2 regions of the Streptomyces sp. NPDC046866 genome follow, and region 1 is predicted to be linked to the other one. Evidence: riboswitches for the same ligand, from Rfam matches in the RefSeq annotation. Region 1 holds a riboswitch; the other holds the start of a gene.

What was found. Region 1 has a riboswitch for cyclic di-AMP ahead of AB0953_RS23565 (M23 family metallopeptidase). Riboswitches for the same ligand answer to the same signal wherever they lie in the genome.
Region 2: another riboswitch for cyclic di-AMP. It lies ahead of AB0953_RS05640 (LysM peptidoglycan-binding domain-containing M23 family metallopeptidase); the one in region 1 lies ahead of AB0953_RS23565 (M23 family metallopeptidase).

Annotation. Positions count from the first base shown of each region.
Region 1 is NZ_JBEYXN010000017.1:77,198-84,417, reverse strand. Features, by position in the region: gene AB0953_RS23570 (GntR family transcriptional regulator) at 1-570, opposite strand, end outside; gene AB0953_RS23565 (M23 family metallopeptidase) at 797-1,591, opposite strand; cyclic di-AMP (ydaO/yuaA leader) riboswitch at 1,605-1,759, opposite strand; gene AB0953_RS23560 (pitrilysin family protein) at 1,998-3,365, opposite strand; gene AB0953_RS23555 (pitrilysin family protein) at 3,386-4,744, opposite strand; gene AB0953_RS23550 (DNA topoisomerase IV subunit A) at 4,994-7,220, shown strand, end outside.
Region 2 is NZ_JBEYXN010000002.1:493,968-501,187, forward strand. Features, by position in the region: gene AB0953_RS05625 (ATP-binding protein) at 1-1,048, opposite strand, end outside; gene AB0953_RS05630 (MBL fold metallo-hydrolase) at 2,346-3,548, opposite strand; gene AB0953_RS05635 (SGNH/GDSL hydrolase family protein) at 3,736-4,524, opposite strand; gene AB0953_RS05640 (LysM peptidoglycan-binding domain-containing M23 family metallopeptidase) at 4,701-5,702, opposite strand; cyclic di-AMP (ydaO/yuaA leader) riboswitch at 5,707-5,892, opposite strand; gene AB0953_RS05645 (tyrosine-protein phosphatase) at 6,204-7,022, shown strand; gene AB0953_RS05650 (aspartate aminotransferase family protein) at 7,109-7,220, opposite strand, start outside.

The DNA.
Region 1 (7,220 bases):
CGCCCGCGCCCGCTCGGCGTCGCCGCGCGCCACCGCGTCCACGATCGCCCCGTGCTCCGCCCAGCACTCCACGGGCCGCTGCGGCGCCTGCACCGCGTACATCCAGGCGACCTTGTGCCGCATCTGGACGAGCAGCGCGATCAGCCCGGGGCTGCCGGAGGCCTGCGCCAGCGTCTCGTGGAACCAGCTCCCCAGGGCCCGCAGGTCCTCGCCCTGGCCCTGGCGGGCCCGCTCCTGTCCCAGCCTGACCAGCCCGCGCAGCACCTTGAGGTGGGCCTCGGTGCGGCGCCGGGCCGCCCGGGTCGCAGCCAGCGGCTCCAGCAGCATCCGCAGCTCCAGCAGGTCGGCGGCCTCCTGCTCGGTCGGCTCCGCAACGCAGGCGCCCGCATGCCGGCGGGTGGTCACGAACCCCTCGGACTCCAGCGTCCGCAGGGCCTCGCGGACCGGGACGCGGGAGACGCCGTAGCGGCGGGCCAGCACCTCCTCGGTCAGCCGCGCGCCCGGTTGGAATGCCCCGGAGACGATGTCGTCGCGGATTGCAGTGCATACCGCGTGCGCGGGAATACGCAAGACCGGACCTCCGCCCATTTCTCCGCCTTTTCCGGCTGCCCGGGCGTCTTCGCCGCCGCCGTACCGGGATCGTACTGAGACTCTATTGCAATACGCGGAATTTTCCGAGCGCAGGCGGAAATCGGCTTCTCTTTTGAGCCGCAACGCGAGAACCCCGGCTCGGCGAGCCGGGGTTCTGTGCGAAGCGGTGCAGCGGTGCAGCGGGGCTGCTCGACGCCGCGTCGGGTCAGAGGTCGACGCCGTGGCTGCGCAGGTACGAGACGGGGTCGATGTCCGAGCCGTACGTGGCGCCGGTGCGGGCCTCGAAGTGCAGGTGCGGGCCGCTGGAGTTGCCGGTGGAGCCCGACAGGCCGATCTGCTGGCCCGGGGTGACCGTCTCGCCGACGGAGACGCTCAGCGAGGACATGTGGCCGTACTGGGTGTAGGTGCCGTCGTTGTGGCGGATGACGACGTTGTTGCCGTACGCGCCGCCCCAGCCGGCCTCGACCACGGTGCCGGCGCCGACCGCGTGGACCGAGGTGCCGGAGGCCGCGTGGAAGTCGATGCCGGTGTGGCTGCCGGAGGACCACATGCCGCCGCCGGCGTGGTACTGGGTGCTGATGTAGGTGTCGTCCAGCGGCGAGACGAAGGTGTTGAGGCGCTTGCGCTCCTCCTCGCGGGCGGCGCGCTCGGCGGCCTCGCGCTCGGCCTTCGCCTTCTCCTCGGCCTTCTGCTTGGCCTCGGCGGCGCGGGCTGCGGCGTCGGCCTCGGCCTTGGCCTTGAGGGCGGCGGCCTCCGCGGCGTTGCGCTGGGCGTCGGCCTGGGCCTCGATCTGGCCCTGGAGGTCCTCTGCGGTGACGACCGCGTTCAGGCCGGTGTCCTCCATGGAGGGCTTGTGGTCCGTAGCGGCGAACGCCGGGGCTGCGAGAGTGCCCACCACGCCGGTCGTGGCGAGGGCGGCGACGCCGGCGTAACCGGCGGTCTTGCGGCTCAGGCGGCTGGAACCACGGTGCTTGCCGGCGGCACGACTGCCAAAGGCCATGGAGGGGCTGATCCTTTCCTTCCTTCTCGCCTACCGGGTTAGCTGACGGGTTCGGAGCAGGAAGGTCTCCTACGGGCCCCTCTGGCGAGGCGGCCCGATTCACCCCAGGGACTGTGGGTCCCCGGCTCCCCAGGCTCGCGCCTGACGGGGACTCGGCGATCGCTGCCCGGTGCCGCGGGTGCGGCGCGTACAAACCGACGGACAGCACGCCCGACGCTAGGCGGATCATCAGTCAATCGCCAAACAGACGCGCGGTTTTGTTGCGTACGCCACATCCCATACGAGCAACCTTGGGGCCAATTGGACATAAAGGGCCCCGATGGCCAAGCCATCGGGGCCCTTCGACTTTCGCCGTGCGCCGACGCGTCAGCGGCGCACCACCGGGTCATCGACCGTGCGGCGCCGGTCAGTTGGTGACGACGGTCACCTCTCCGATGCCCAGCGCGCGCACCGGCTCCTCGATCTGCGAGGCGTCACCGACGAGCACGGTGACCAGGCGGTCCACCGGGAAGGCCTTGACGACCGCCGTGGTGGCCTCCACGGTGCCCGTGTTCGCCAACTGGGCGTACAGCCGGGCCTGGTAGTCGTCCGGCAGCTCCTGCTCGACCTGGTCGGCGAGCGTGCCCGCGACGGCGGCGGCCGTCTCGAACTTCAGCGGGGCCACCCCGACCAGGTTCTGCACGGCGACGTCCCGTTCGGCATCGGTCAGACCCTCCTCGGCGAGGGTGCGCAGCACCTTCCACAGGTCCTCCAGCGCGGGGCCGGTGTTGGGGGTGTCCACCGAGCCGCTGATGGCGAGCATCGAGGCCCCGCGTCCGTCGGCGGTGGAGCGCAGCACCTGGCCGAACGCGCGCACGCCGTAGGTGTACCCCTTCTCCTCGCGCAGCACCTTGTCCAGGCGCGAGGTGAGGGTGCCGCCCAGGCAGTACGTGCCCAGCACCTGAGCCGCCCAGACGCTGTCGTGCCGGTCCGGCCCGATCCGGCCGATGAGCAGCTGCGTCTGGACCGCGCCGGGCCGGTCCACGATGACCACCCGGCCGGTGTCGTCGGCGGTCACCGGCGGCACGGGGCGGGCCTCGGCGGTGTCGCCGGTCCAGGCGCCCAGGGTGTCCGCCAGCACGGCGTCCAGGTCGATGCCGGTCAGGTCGCCGACGACCACGGCGGTGGCCGTGGCGGGGCGCACGTGGGCCTCGTAGAAGGCGCGGACGGCCGCGGAGTCGATCCGGGCGACGGTCTCCTCGGTGCCCTGGCGCGGCCGGGACATGCGCAGGGAGGCCGGGAAGAGCTGGCGGGAGAGCTCCTTGGCGGCGCGGCGCTGCGGGTTGGCCAGCTCGTGCGGGATCTCGTCGAGGCGGTTGCGCACCAGGCGGTCGACCTCGCTGTCGGCGAAGGCCGGCGCCCGCAGCGCCTCGGCGACCAGGCCCAGGGCCTTGTGCAGCCGGGAGGCCGGGACCTCCAGGGAGACCCGCAGGCCGGGGTGGTCGGCGTGGGCGTCGAGGGTGGCTCCGCAGCGCTCGAGCTCGGCGGCGAACTCCTCGGCGGAGTGCTTGTCGGTGCCCTCGGACAGCGCCCGGGCCATGATGGTCGCCACGCCGTCCAGGCCCTCGGGCTCGGCGTCCAGCGGGGCGGCGAGGTTGACCTCGACGGCGACCACCTGCTGGCCCGGGCGGTGGCAGCGCAGCACCGTCATGCCGTTGGGCAACGCACCGCGCTCGGGGGCCGGGAAGGCCCAGGGGCGGGCCTCGCCGGCCTGCGGCCGCGGGTGGAAGGTCATCGTGACGGCTGCGGTGTCGCTCACTGCTCCGCCCCCTCGTTCTCGTTCTGGTTCGCGGCGTCGTCATCGGCAGCGGCGTCGGCCGCGAGGGGCTCGTACACCAGCACCGCGCGGTTGTCGGGGCGCAGCCGGGCCGCGGCCACGGCCTGCACCTCCTCGGCGGTGATGTCGAGGACCCGCTGCACGGCGGTCAGGGCGAGCTGCGGGTCGCCGAAGAGGACGGCGAAGCGGCACAGTTCGTCGGCGCGGCCGGCCACGGTGCTCAGCCGGTCGAGCCACTCGCGCTCCAGCTGCGCCTGGGCGCGCTCCATCTCCTCGGCCGTCGGGCCCTCGGCGGCGAACCGGGCGAGCTCCTCGTCCACGGCGGCCTCGATGGCGGGCACCTCGACACCGCTGGAGGTCTTCACGTCCAGCCAGCCCATGGAGGGGGCGCCGGCCAGGCGGAGCATGCCGAAGCTGGCGGCGACGGCCGTCTGGTCGCGGCGTACCAGGCGGTTGTGCAGCCGGGAGGACTCGCCGCCGCCGAGGACGGTGAGGGCCACGTCGGCGGCGTCGCACTCGCGGGTGCCGTCGTGCGGCAGGCGGTAGGCGGCCATCAGCGCGCGGGCCGGGACCTCCTCGACGATCTCCTCGCGGAGCTCGCGGCCCATGATCTCGGGCAGGCTGCCGTCGCGCGGCGGCTTCTTGCCGTCGTGCGAGGGGATCGTGCCGAAGTACTTCTCGATCCAGGCCAGGGTCTGGGCCGGGTCGATGTCGCCGACGACCGACAGCACCGCGTTGTTCGGCGCGTAGTACGTGCGGAAGAAGGCGCGGGCGTCCTCCAGCGAGGCCGCGTCCAGGTCGGCCATCGAACCGATCGGCGTGTGGTGGTACGGGTGGCCGTCGGGGTAGGCCAGGGCGGTCAGCCGCTCGAAGGCCGTGCCGTAGGGGACGTTGTCGTAGCGCTGGCGGCGCTCGTTCTTGACGACGTCGCGCTGGTTCTCCATGGACTCCTCGTCCAGGGCGGCCAGCAGCGAGCCCATCCGGTCGGCCTCCAGCCAGAGCGCGAGCTCCAGCTGGTGGGCCGGCATGGTCTCGAAGTAGTTCGTGCGCTCGAAGCTCGTGGTGCCGTTCAGCGAACCGCCGGCGCCCTGGACCAGCTCGAAGTGCCCGTTGCCCGGTACGCTCGCCGAGCCCTGGAACATCAGGTGCTCGAAGAGGTGAGCCAGACCGGTGCGCCCCTTGACTTCGTGGCGCGAGCCGACGTCGTACCAGAGGCAGACGGCGGCGACCGGGGTCAGGTGGTCCTCGGAGAGCACCACGCGCAGGCCGTTGGCCAGCCGGTGTTCGGTCGCTGTCAGGCCGCCGGAGCCGGCCTGGGCTGTGGCCGTGTGACCCATGGGCATGTGGTCCCTTCGATCGCGATGCAGAGATTTGTGTCAGACCTGCCACTGTATGCAAGCGCGTCGGGCACCGGGGAAGTTCCCGGCTCAGGCCTGGGTCGGAGTCGGCGCTGTCGGAGCCTCGGGCCACAATGGTCCGCGACACCCCGGCGGGCCCGTCCGGGCTCCCGGCCCCGACCCCGCCCGACGCCCTACCCCGCCAGACCCCCAGCACACCTTCTTTCTTGGTTAAGGAGCCGCGCAGCGATGGCCCGCCGCAGCACGAAGACCCCGCCGCCGGAGGATTTCGAGGAGAACATCCTCGACATCGACGTCGTCGACGAAATGCAGGGCTCCTTCCTCGAGTACGCGTACTCGGTGATCTACTCCCGCGCCCTGCCCGACGCCCGGGACGGCATGAAGCCGGTCCACCGGCGCATCGTCTACCAGATGAACGAGATGGGCCTGCGCCCCGACCGCGGGTACGTCAAGTGCGCCCGCGTCGTCGGCGAGGTCATGGGCAAGCTGCACCCGCACGGCGACGCGTCGATCTACGACGCCCTCGTCCGCATGGCGCAGCCCTTCTCGATGCGGCTGCCGCTCGTCGACGGCCACGGCAACTTCGGCTCCCTGGGCAACGACGACCCGCCGGCCGCCATGCGCTACACCGAGTGCCGGATGGCCGACGCGACGTCACTGATGACGGAGTCGATCGACGAGGACACCGTCGACTTCACCGCCAACTACGACGGCCAGGAGCGCGAGCCGGTCGCGCTGCCCGCCGCGTACCCGAACCTGCTGGTCAACGGCGCGTCCGGGATCGCGGTCGGCATGGCCACCAACATGCCCCCGCACAACCTGGGCGAGGTCATCGCGGCCGCCCGCCACCTGATCCGCTACCCGCAGGCGGACCTGGAGGCGCTGATGCGCTTCGTGCCGGGTCCCGACCTGCCCACCGGGGGCCGGATCGTGGGCCTGTCCGGGATCAAGGACGCGTACGAGAACGGCCGCGGCACCTTCAAGATCCGCGCGACGGTGTCCGTGGAGGACGTGACCGCGCGCCGCAAGGGCCTGGTCGTCACGGAACTGCCCTTCACCGTCGGCCCCGAGAAGGTCGTCGCGAAGATCAAGGACCTGGTCGGGTCGAAGAAGCTCCAGGGCATCGCGGACGTGAAGGACCTGACCGACCGCGCGCACGGCCTGCGCCTGGTCATCGAGGTCAAGAACGGCTTCCACCCCGAGGCCGTGCTGGAGCAGCTCTACAAGCTGACGCCGATGGAGGAGTCCTTCGGCATCAACAACGTGGCCCTGGTCGACGGCCAGCCGCTCACGCTGGGCCTCAAGGAGCTGCTGGAGGTCTACCTCGACCACCGCTTCGACGTCGTGCGCCGGCGCAGCGAGTTCCGCCGCGGCAAGCGGCGCGACCGCCTCCACCTGGTCGAGGGCCTGCTCGTGGCCCTGCTCGACATCGACGAGGTCATCCGGATCATCCGCGACAGCGACAACTCCGCCCAGGCCAAGGAGCGCCTGATGGAGCGCTTCTCGCTGAGCGAGGTCCAGACCCAGTACATCCTCGACACCCCGCTGCGCCGGCTCACCCGCTTCGACCGGATCGAGCTGGAGTCCGAGCGCGACCGGCTCACCGCCGAGATCGAGGAGCTGACCCGGATCCTGGACTCCGACGCCGAGCTGCGCAAGCTGGTCTCCTCGGAGCTGGCAGCGGTCGCCAAGAAGTTCGGCACCGAGCGCCGCACCGTCCTGCTGGAGTCGGCGGGGGCCCCGGTCGCGGCGGTTCCGCTGGAGGTCGCGGACGACCCGTGCCGGGTGCTGCTGTCCTCGACGGGCCTGCTGGCCCGCACGGCGACGGGCGACCCGGTTCCGTGCGAGGAGGGCGGGGCCCGCGCCAAGCACGACCTGATCGTCTCGCAGGTGGCGGCCACGGCCCGGGCCGACGTCGGCGCGGTCACCTCCCACGGGCGCCTGCTGCGGCTGTCGGTGATCGACCTGCCGCAGCTCCCGGACACCCACGCCGCGCCGAACCTGGCCGGCGGGGCCCCCCTGTCGGAGTTCCTCTCCGGGCTGGCGCCGGACGAGAAGGTGGTCTGCCTGACCTCGCTGGACGAGTCCTCGCAGGGCCTGGCCCTGGGCACCGAGCAGGGCGTGGTCAAGCGCGTCGTGCCGGACTACCCGGCGAACAAGGACGAGCTGGAGGTCATCACCCTCAAGGAGGGCGACCGCATCGTCGGCGCGGTGGAACTGCGCACGGGCGAGGAGGACCTCGTCTTCATCACCGACGACGCACAGCTGCTGCGCTACCCGGCGGGACAGGTGCGCCCGCAGGGCCGCCCGGCGGGCGGCATGGCGGGCATCAAGCTCGCCGAGGGCGCCAAGGTGATCCACTTCTCGGCGGTGGACCCGGCCCGCGACGCCGTGGTCTTCACGGTGGCCGGCTCGCACGGGACGCTGGACGACTCGGTGCGTTCGGGCAAGCTGA
Region 2 (7,220 bases), on a different contig from region 1:
CGCTGACCTGGTCGGGGTCGACGAGGAGGGCGTTCATCCGGTGCTGCTCGGCCGCCGGCATGCCCAGGCCCCGGTCCTCCACCTCGACCGCGATGCCCGCGGTGACCCGCTCGGCGCGCACCACCACGTCGGTGTCGGGGGCGGAAAACACCGTGGCGTTCTCGATGAGTTCGGCCAGCAGGTGCACGACGTCGGCGACGGCGTGGCCGCGGACCGTGCCCCCGGCGGGTGGGACGACCTTGACCCGCGTGTACTGCTCGACCTCCGCGACGGCCGAGCGCAGCACCTCGCTCAGGTCGATGGGCCGGGTCCACTGGCGGCGCGAGGCGGCGCCGCCGAGGACCGCGAGGTTCTCGGCGTGGCGGCGGATCCGGGTGGCCAGGTGGTCGACGTGGAAGAGCTCCTTGAGCAGGTCGGGGTCCTCGACGGTGTCCTCCAGCTCGTCGAGCAGCGAGATCTCCCGGTGCACGAGGGACTGCAGGCGGCGCGCGAGGTTGACGAAGACCTCGACCTTGCGGTCGCTGTCGGAGGGGGCCGCGGGGCCGGCCAGCCGGACGAGGGTGGTGTGCGCGAGCTCGCGGGCGCCGCGCAGTTCCTGGGAGAGCAGCCAGAACTCGTCAACGCGTTCGGGGTCGGTGCCGGGCGGCGGCGCGGTCGGGCCGCCGCGCACGGGCCGGGGCGGGGGCTCGCCCCGCTCCAGCCGGTCGGCGGCGGCGCGCAGCTCCTGGCGGCCGCGCACGCTGGAGCGGCGCAGGGCCTCGCAGCGGTCCCGTACGGCCTTGGCTGAGCGCTGGGCCCCGAGCAGGGCGGCGGCGAGGGCGCCGACGGCGAGCAGGGCGCAGCCGAGGAGGACGGGCCAGAGCCGGGCGTCACGGTGGCCGGAGCCGCCGCCGAGCTGCAGGGTGAAGATCACCGCGGCGGCTCCGCTGAGACCGGCGGCGAGGGTGGGCAGCACGGCGGCGCGCACCAGCTGGGGCCGTATCTGCCGCCCGGGACCGGTGGCGGCGTGTCTCGACGGGGCGTGGCGGGCAGCGCGGAGTCCGGACATCGGCGTCCTCTACGTGGGGCCCGGGCCACCAGGGGTTCCGGGGCCCGGTGTTGATCACCGGATACCCACGCTAGACCGCAGGATCCCGCTGCTGACAGCCAGTTGGGGAACTTCACCGGGGTGCTTCCCGCTCCCGCGGGAGCGCTCGTACGGCCGCCCGAATCCGCCGGGAGCGCGTGTTCGGGGCCGCGGCCCTGCGGGGCGAGCAGGACCCTCCGGCGAGCGGCGGCTCGCACTCCCCGCCCCGGCCGCGCGGTCCGCCCCAGGCGTGGGCCGTATGGCGGGGGCTCCGCCCCCACACCCCCGCGCCTCAAACGCCGGCGAGGCTGAATTGGCCGCCCCACACCGCCCAGTACGAGCGACACCGGCGGGGCTGGCAACGCCGGGCCACAGCGCCCAGTACGGGCCCAAGCCGACGAGCCCGGCACGGCGCCCGGCCCACTGGCAAGTGCGGCACCGTTTCGGGGTACCACCCCGCGTCTCGAACCCCGGCGGGGCTGGTAAATGCCGGGTCACAGCGCACCGTACGGGCCTGGCTCAGGGAGCGGCCCGCTGACGGGCGCGGCGGTGCGCCGCGCCTCGCTGCCGGCAGGGCCGGAGTTGCCGGGCCGCAGCGCCCGTGCGAACCGGCTCGGTGCACGGCCCGCCGCCAAGCGCGGCACCGTTTCGGGGTTACCACCTCGCGCCTCGCACGCCGGCGGCGCTCGGAATGCCGGGTCACAGCGCACCGTACGGGCCCGGCCGCCGGGCCTCGAATGCCGGCGGGGCCGGAGTTGCCGGGCCGCAGCGCCCGTACGGACCTGCTCGGTGCACGGGACGTGTGGCGGCGGTGTCATCGCGTCCCCGGGCCTCGGGCGCGGCCGGAGTTGCCGGGTCGCAACCACGCGGTGCGGGGTGCGGGGTGGTCGGGTCCGGGCGGAGCCCGGGGAACGGGCGAAGGGCGGGTAAGGGAAAAGCCCCGCAGGGCCGACCCGCCGCAGGGCCAGCCCGCCGCCGAACCGAACGGGCGCCGGACCCCGAACGGGCGCCGGACCCCGGACGGGAGCGGGACCGAACGAGCCGGACCCCCGGACGGGCGCCAGACCGGGCATGCGCCGGACCGGACGGGGACCGGACCGGCCGGGGACCGGACCGAACGGAAGCCGGACCCCGGACGGCCGGCGGACCGGACGGGCGGCGGGCCCGGGCGGCCGGCGGAGCGGGCGGGTCGGCGGGCGGCGGAGCGGGCGGGTCGGCGGCGTCCGCCGGTAGGGCGTGGCGGGCACGGGGTCGGGTCGGCTGCCGGCCGGGGGCGCGGTTACGAGCCGACGGTCTCCGGTTCCTCCCGGGCGGCGGGCGGTTGCGGCTCGGCGGCCGCCGACGGCACCGGCGGAGGCGCTGCCGCAGCCGCGGCGGAGGCGGCGAAGGGCCGCCACCACGGCTCGGCCGGGGCGTCGGCGGCGCCGGGCTCGAAGGGCTGGCCCGGGATGGGCAGCGCGACGGCGGCCCCCAGGTCCTGCGCCGCGGCCAGGGTCCCCTCCCCCGGCTCCTCCCACGGGTGCGGGGCCAGGTTGAAGGTGCCCCAGTGGATCGGCAGCATCGTGCCGTGCGGGATCCCGCCCTGGAGGTCGAGGTGGGCGCGCATGCCCTCCTCGGGGGTCATGTGGATGTCGGGCCAGTACTCCGAGTACGCGCCGATCTGGATCATCGTGGCGTCGAAGGGGCCGTGGGCGGCGCCGATCTCCCGGAAGCCGGGGAAGTAGCCGGTGTCGCCGCTGTGGAAGATCCGGTGCTCGTCGCCGGCGACGACCCACGAGGCCCACAGGGTGTGCTGCTGGTTGCGCAGGCCGCGGCCGCAGAAGTGTCGTGCGGGGGTGGCGGTCAGGGAGAGCCCGGCGATCTCGGTGGTCTCGTTCCAGTCGAGCTCGCGCAGCCGGTCGGCGGACACGCCCCAGTGCTCCAGGTGCGCGCCGACGCCGAGGGGGACGGCGAAGACGGTGTCCGTGCCGGCGAGCTGCTTGACGGTGGGCAGGTCGAGGTGGTCGTAGTGGTCGTGCGAGATCACGACCGCGTCGACCGGCCCGAGCGAGGCCAGCGGCACGGGTACGGGGTGCAGCCGCCGGGGCCCGGCGAAGGGGAAGGGGGAGCAGCGCTCGCCCCACACGGGGTCGAACAGCACCCGGCGCCCGTCGATCTCGGCGAGGACGCTGGAGTGCCCCATCCAGGTCAGGCGCAGCCCGCTCACCGGCGGCTTCGCGAGCTCGGCGAGCGTCGTGGGGTAGACGGGGACGGACGCGGCGGGGCTGCGCCGGATCCGCTGCTCCTTGCGGAAGTAGGTCTTCGCGAACTCCAGCATGGAGCCGGAAGGCCTGGTCCGGGCCCCCACCGGGTTCTGGAACACGCCGTCGGCGAAGTTCGGCGAGCGCCGGATGCGTTCCAGCCGTGCGCCGGACGGATCCGCCCCGAAGGCTTCGGGGCGCAGGGCGCGCAGCCGGGGACGCAGGGGAAGGGAGCCGGTCAAGGCGCCTCCTGGGAGGTGGGGTGGACGGGAGCAGGCCGGGATCTCGCCCGGCCCGCCACCATCCCAACGCCTCGCGGCCCCGAAGGATTCCGCATCGTACGGTCCGCTCCACTGCCCACGGCTCCACGACGGCCCGTACAAGGCCTGCGGAGGCAGGAGCCGGCCGCCGCGTGAGGGGGCCGGAGGGCTACAGCGGGAGCAGGTCGGGCCGCTTCGCCTCGACGTGGTCCCCGGAGGACTCCCCGCGCAGCCGGCGCCCGATCCACGGCACCAGGTGCTCGCGGGCCCACTGGATGTTGCCGCGGGTCACGTCCACCGAGCCGCGGGGCTGCTGCGGCGGCCACGGCTGGTCGGGGTCGGCCGGCACCCGGAGCCCGAGCACCTGGGCGGCGCGCAGGGCGACCCGGGTGTGGCCCTCGGGCGACAGGTGGAGCCGGTCGTCGTCCCAAGCCCGCCGGTCCTGGACGGACTTCAGCGACCAGAGGTCGAGGACCGGGCAGTCGTACCGGTCGGCGATGGCGCGCACGTGCGCGCTGTACGTCGCCACCTTGCCCCGCAGGTGCTTGAGGACGGGCACGCCGCGGGTGTCGAAGCCAGTGGTGATCATGACCTGGCCGACGGAGCCGGCGAGGTCGGCGACGGCCGCCTCGAACCGCTCCGCCACGGCGTCCGGGTCGCTGCCGGGCCGGATGATGTCGTTGCCGCCTGCGCAGAAGGTCACCAGGTCCGGCGCGAGCTCCTTGGCCCGCGGGACCTGTTCGGCCACGATCTGGTCGAGGAGGCGCCCCCGCACGGCGAGGTTCGCGTACCGGAACTCGCCTTCCGGGCGCTGGTCGGCCAGGAGTACGGCCAGGCGGTCCGCCCAGCCGACGAAGTTCCCCCCGGGTCCCGGGTCCCCCACGCCCTCGGTGAAGCTGTCCCCGATCGCCGCGTACGAGCCGATGGTCCTGTCGTACTTCTTCGTCGTCTCTGTCATCGTCGTCGCTGCCACGGGACCATATCCTCCACCCCGGATCGTGACCTACGCCACCGTAGGAAGGGGTTGACGGACCGTGATCTATACCACCGGGCAGGTGCGGAATAACAGCGCGTGAGGCCGGGGCCCCCCTCGGGTCCCGGCCCCACGCGGGTCTCACGCCTCCACAGCGGCGGTCAGATGCTGACGCCCTTCGAGCGGAGGTAGGCCAGCGGGTCGATGTCCGAGCCGTACGCGGGGCCCGTGCGGACCTCGAAGTGCAGGTGCGGTCCGGTGGAGTTGCCGGTGGAGCCGGAGAGGCCGATCTGCTGGCCCGCGGTGACGCTCTGGCCGACGGAGACGGACAGCTGGGAGAGGTGGCCGTACTGGGAGTACTTGCCGTCGGCGTGCCGGATGACGACCTCGTTGCCGTACGCGCCGCCCCAGCCGGCGGAGACGACGGTGCCCGCACCGACCGCCTTGACGGTGGTGCCGGAGCTCGCGATGAAGTCGACGCCGGTGTGGTAGCCGCTGGACCACATGGCGCCGGGGGTCTTGTACGGGGTGGAGATACCGCCGCCGACGGGGGCGACGAAGGCGGCGGCGGGGGCGGCGGCCTGCGGGGCCTTCCCGGCGGGCGCGGCCGCCGGGGCGTCCCGGTCGGCGGCGGGCGCCGGGGCCTTCTCCTTCGGCGCGGCCGCTTGCGCGGCGGCGGGCTTCCGGGCCGGGGCCGCGGCCGGGGCGTCGGCCGCGGCGGCGTCGGTCGCAGCGGCGTCGGTCGCAGCGGCGTCGGTCGCAGCGGCGTCGGCCTTCGCACCGAGGGTCAGCTTCAAGCCGGGGTGGATCAGCGACGGGTCGGTGCCGACGGCCTCGCGGTTGTCGGCGTACAGCCGCTCCCAGCCGCCGGGCAGGTGGCGGTCGGCGGCGATGGTGGAGAGGCAGTCGCCCGGCACGACCGTGTAGACGGACGGGGCGGCCCGGTCGGCGCCCTGCGCGGCAGCGGCCGGCTGGGCGGTCCGCAGCGACACCGGCAACGGGACCTGCGGGGCGGTGGCGGGCGCAGCGGCCGGCGCGGCCGCGTGGGCGCCGGCGGCGCCGATCAGCGGCAGGGCGAGGGCGGCGCCACCGGTGCCGGCGAAGGCGAGACGCCGGGCTGTCGAGGGGGACTTGGGACGGCGGTGCTTGCCCTGTGCCGGCATGGCGCATTCCTCTCCGTCGCCTGCGAGGTGAGCTGTCGGGTTCGGACTGGAGATGTCCGGCCGGACACGGACGCGAGCGGCGCGTGTACGGCTTCACCCCGAGCTGCTCCGTATGGAGGAGATCCAAAAGAGAGCAGCGGCCTACCTGGTTCCCCCGCTCCTGCCGCGCATGAATGGTCGGGTCGGTTTTCCGGACGGCGGCAGGATCAGGCGGTCCATCCGGATCGATCGCGAAGGTAATCGAGTTCGGCCTCGCGGAACAAGCCGTGAATTCCTGACGGATTCACAGAAAGGGGCGGCCGGCAGAATTCCCGGTCACCCTCCGTCCATTCCCCGGAGCCAACGGCCTTTACGGCCGGGCCATTCGGAATCGGCGATCAGGCACTCACGGTCACCGTATGATCTGGCTCACGCCCGTTGCGCCCGATCTGGCCACCGCGAACGGCAAGTTGGGCCCAAGCAGTGCAATTCGGACACCACGACCCTGTCGGAGGAGCTCCCGTGACCCAGCAGATACCCCCGCCCCCGTCGGCGCACCGGATACCGGAGCCCGAACTGTCCGGAGTGCGCAACTTCCGCGACGTGGGAGGGCTGCCGACCACCGACGGACGACGGGTCAGGCCGGGACGACTCTTCCGAAGCGGACATCTCGCACATGCCACCGAAACCGATGCAGAATTCCTCGCCTCCCTCGGGCTCCACACCGTCTTCGACTTCCGCAACGAGGTGGACCAGGCCCTGGAGGGCCCCGACGTCGAGCTGCCGGGCGTGCGCAACGTCAACATCCCGCTGTCCGACCCGGCCGCCGGCAAGGACTTCTGGACGATCGTCCGCGACGGCGACGTCGAACAGCTCCGCGGGATCCTCGGCGACGGGAAGGCCGCCGCCCGGATGACGAAGGCGTACCGCGCGATGGTGCTGGAGCGCACCGCCGAGCACAGCCGGGTCCTGCACGCCCTCGCCGACGACAGCGTCCCGGCGCTCATGCACTGCGCGGCCGGGAAGGACCGGGCGGGCCTGTCGATCGCCGTCACCCTGCTCGCCCTCGGGGTGGAGCGCGAGGCCATCACCGCGGACTACCTGGAGTCGAACGCCCCCCACCGCCGCTACCGGGTGCGCCGCAGCAGCGGTGCGCCCGAGGCCCGCTCCCCGGAGGTGATGGAGCTGCTCGCGCCGCTCTTCGACGCCCGCACCGCCTACCTCGACGCGGCCTTCGACGCCATCGACGAGCGCTGGGGCGGGGCCGAGCGCTACCTGGCCGAGGGCCTGCGCCTCGCCCCCGCAACCCGCGCCCGCCTGCGCGAGCAGCTCCTCCACTAGCGCCGCCCCGCCGAGGCCGTCGCCCACACCGTGGAGGTGAGCCGCCGGGCCGCGGCGACCCGACCGCCCGACCCGGCCGCGGGCCGTCAGCCGCCGCCGACGGCCTGCTTCACCAGGGTCCTGCCGAAGTCCCACATGAGTCCCCCGCCGCCGTGGGCCTCGTCCATGACCGCGCGGAACGCCACGACGAACCGGTCG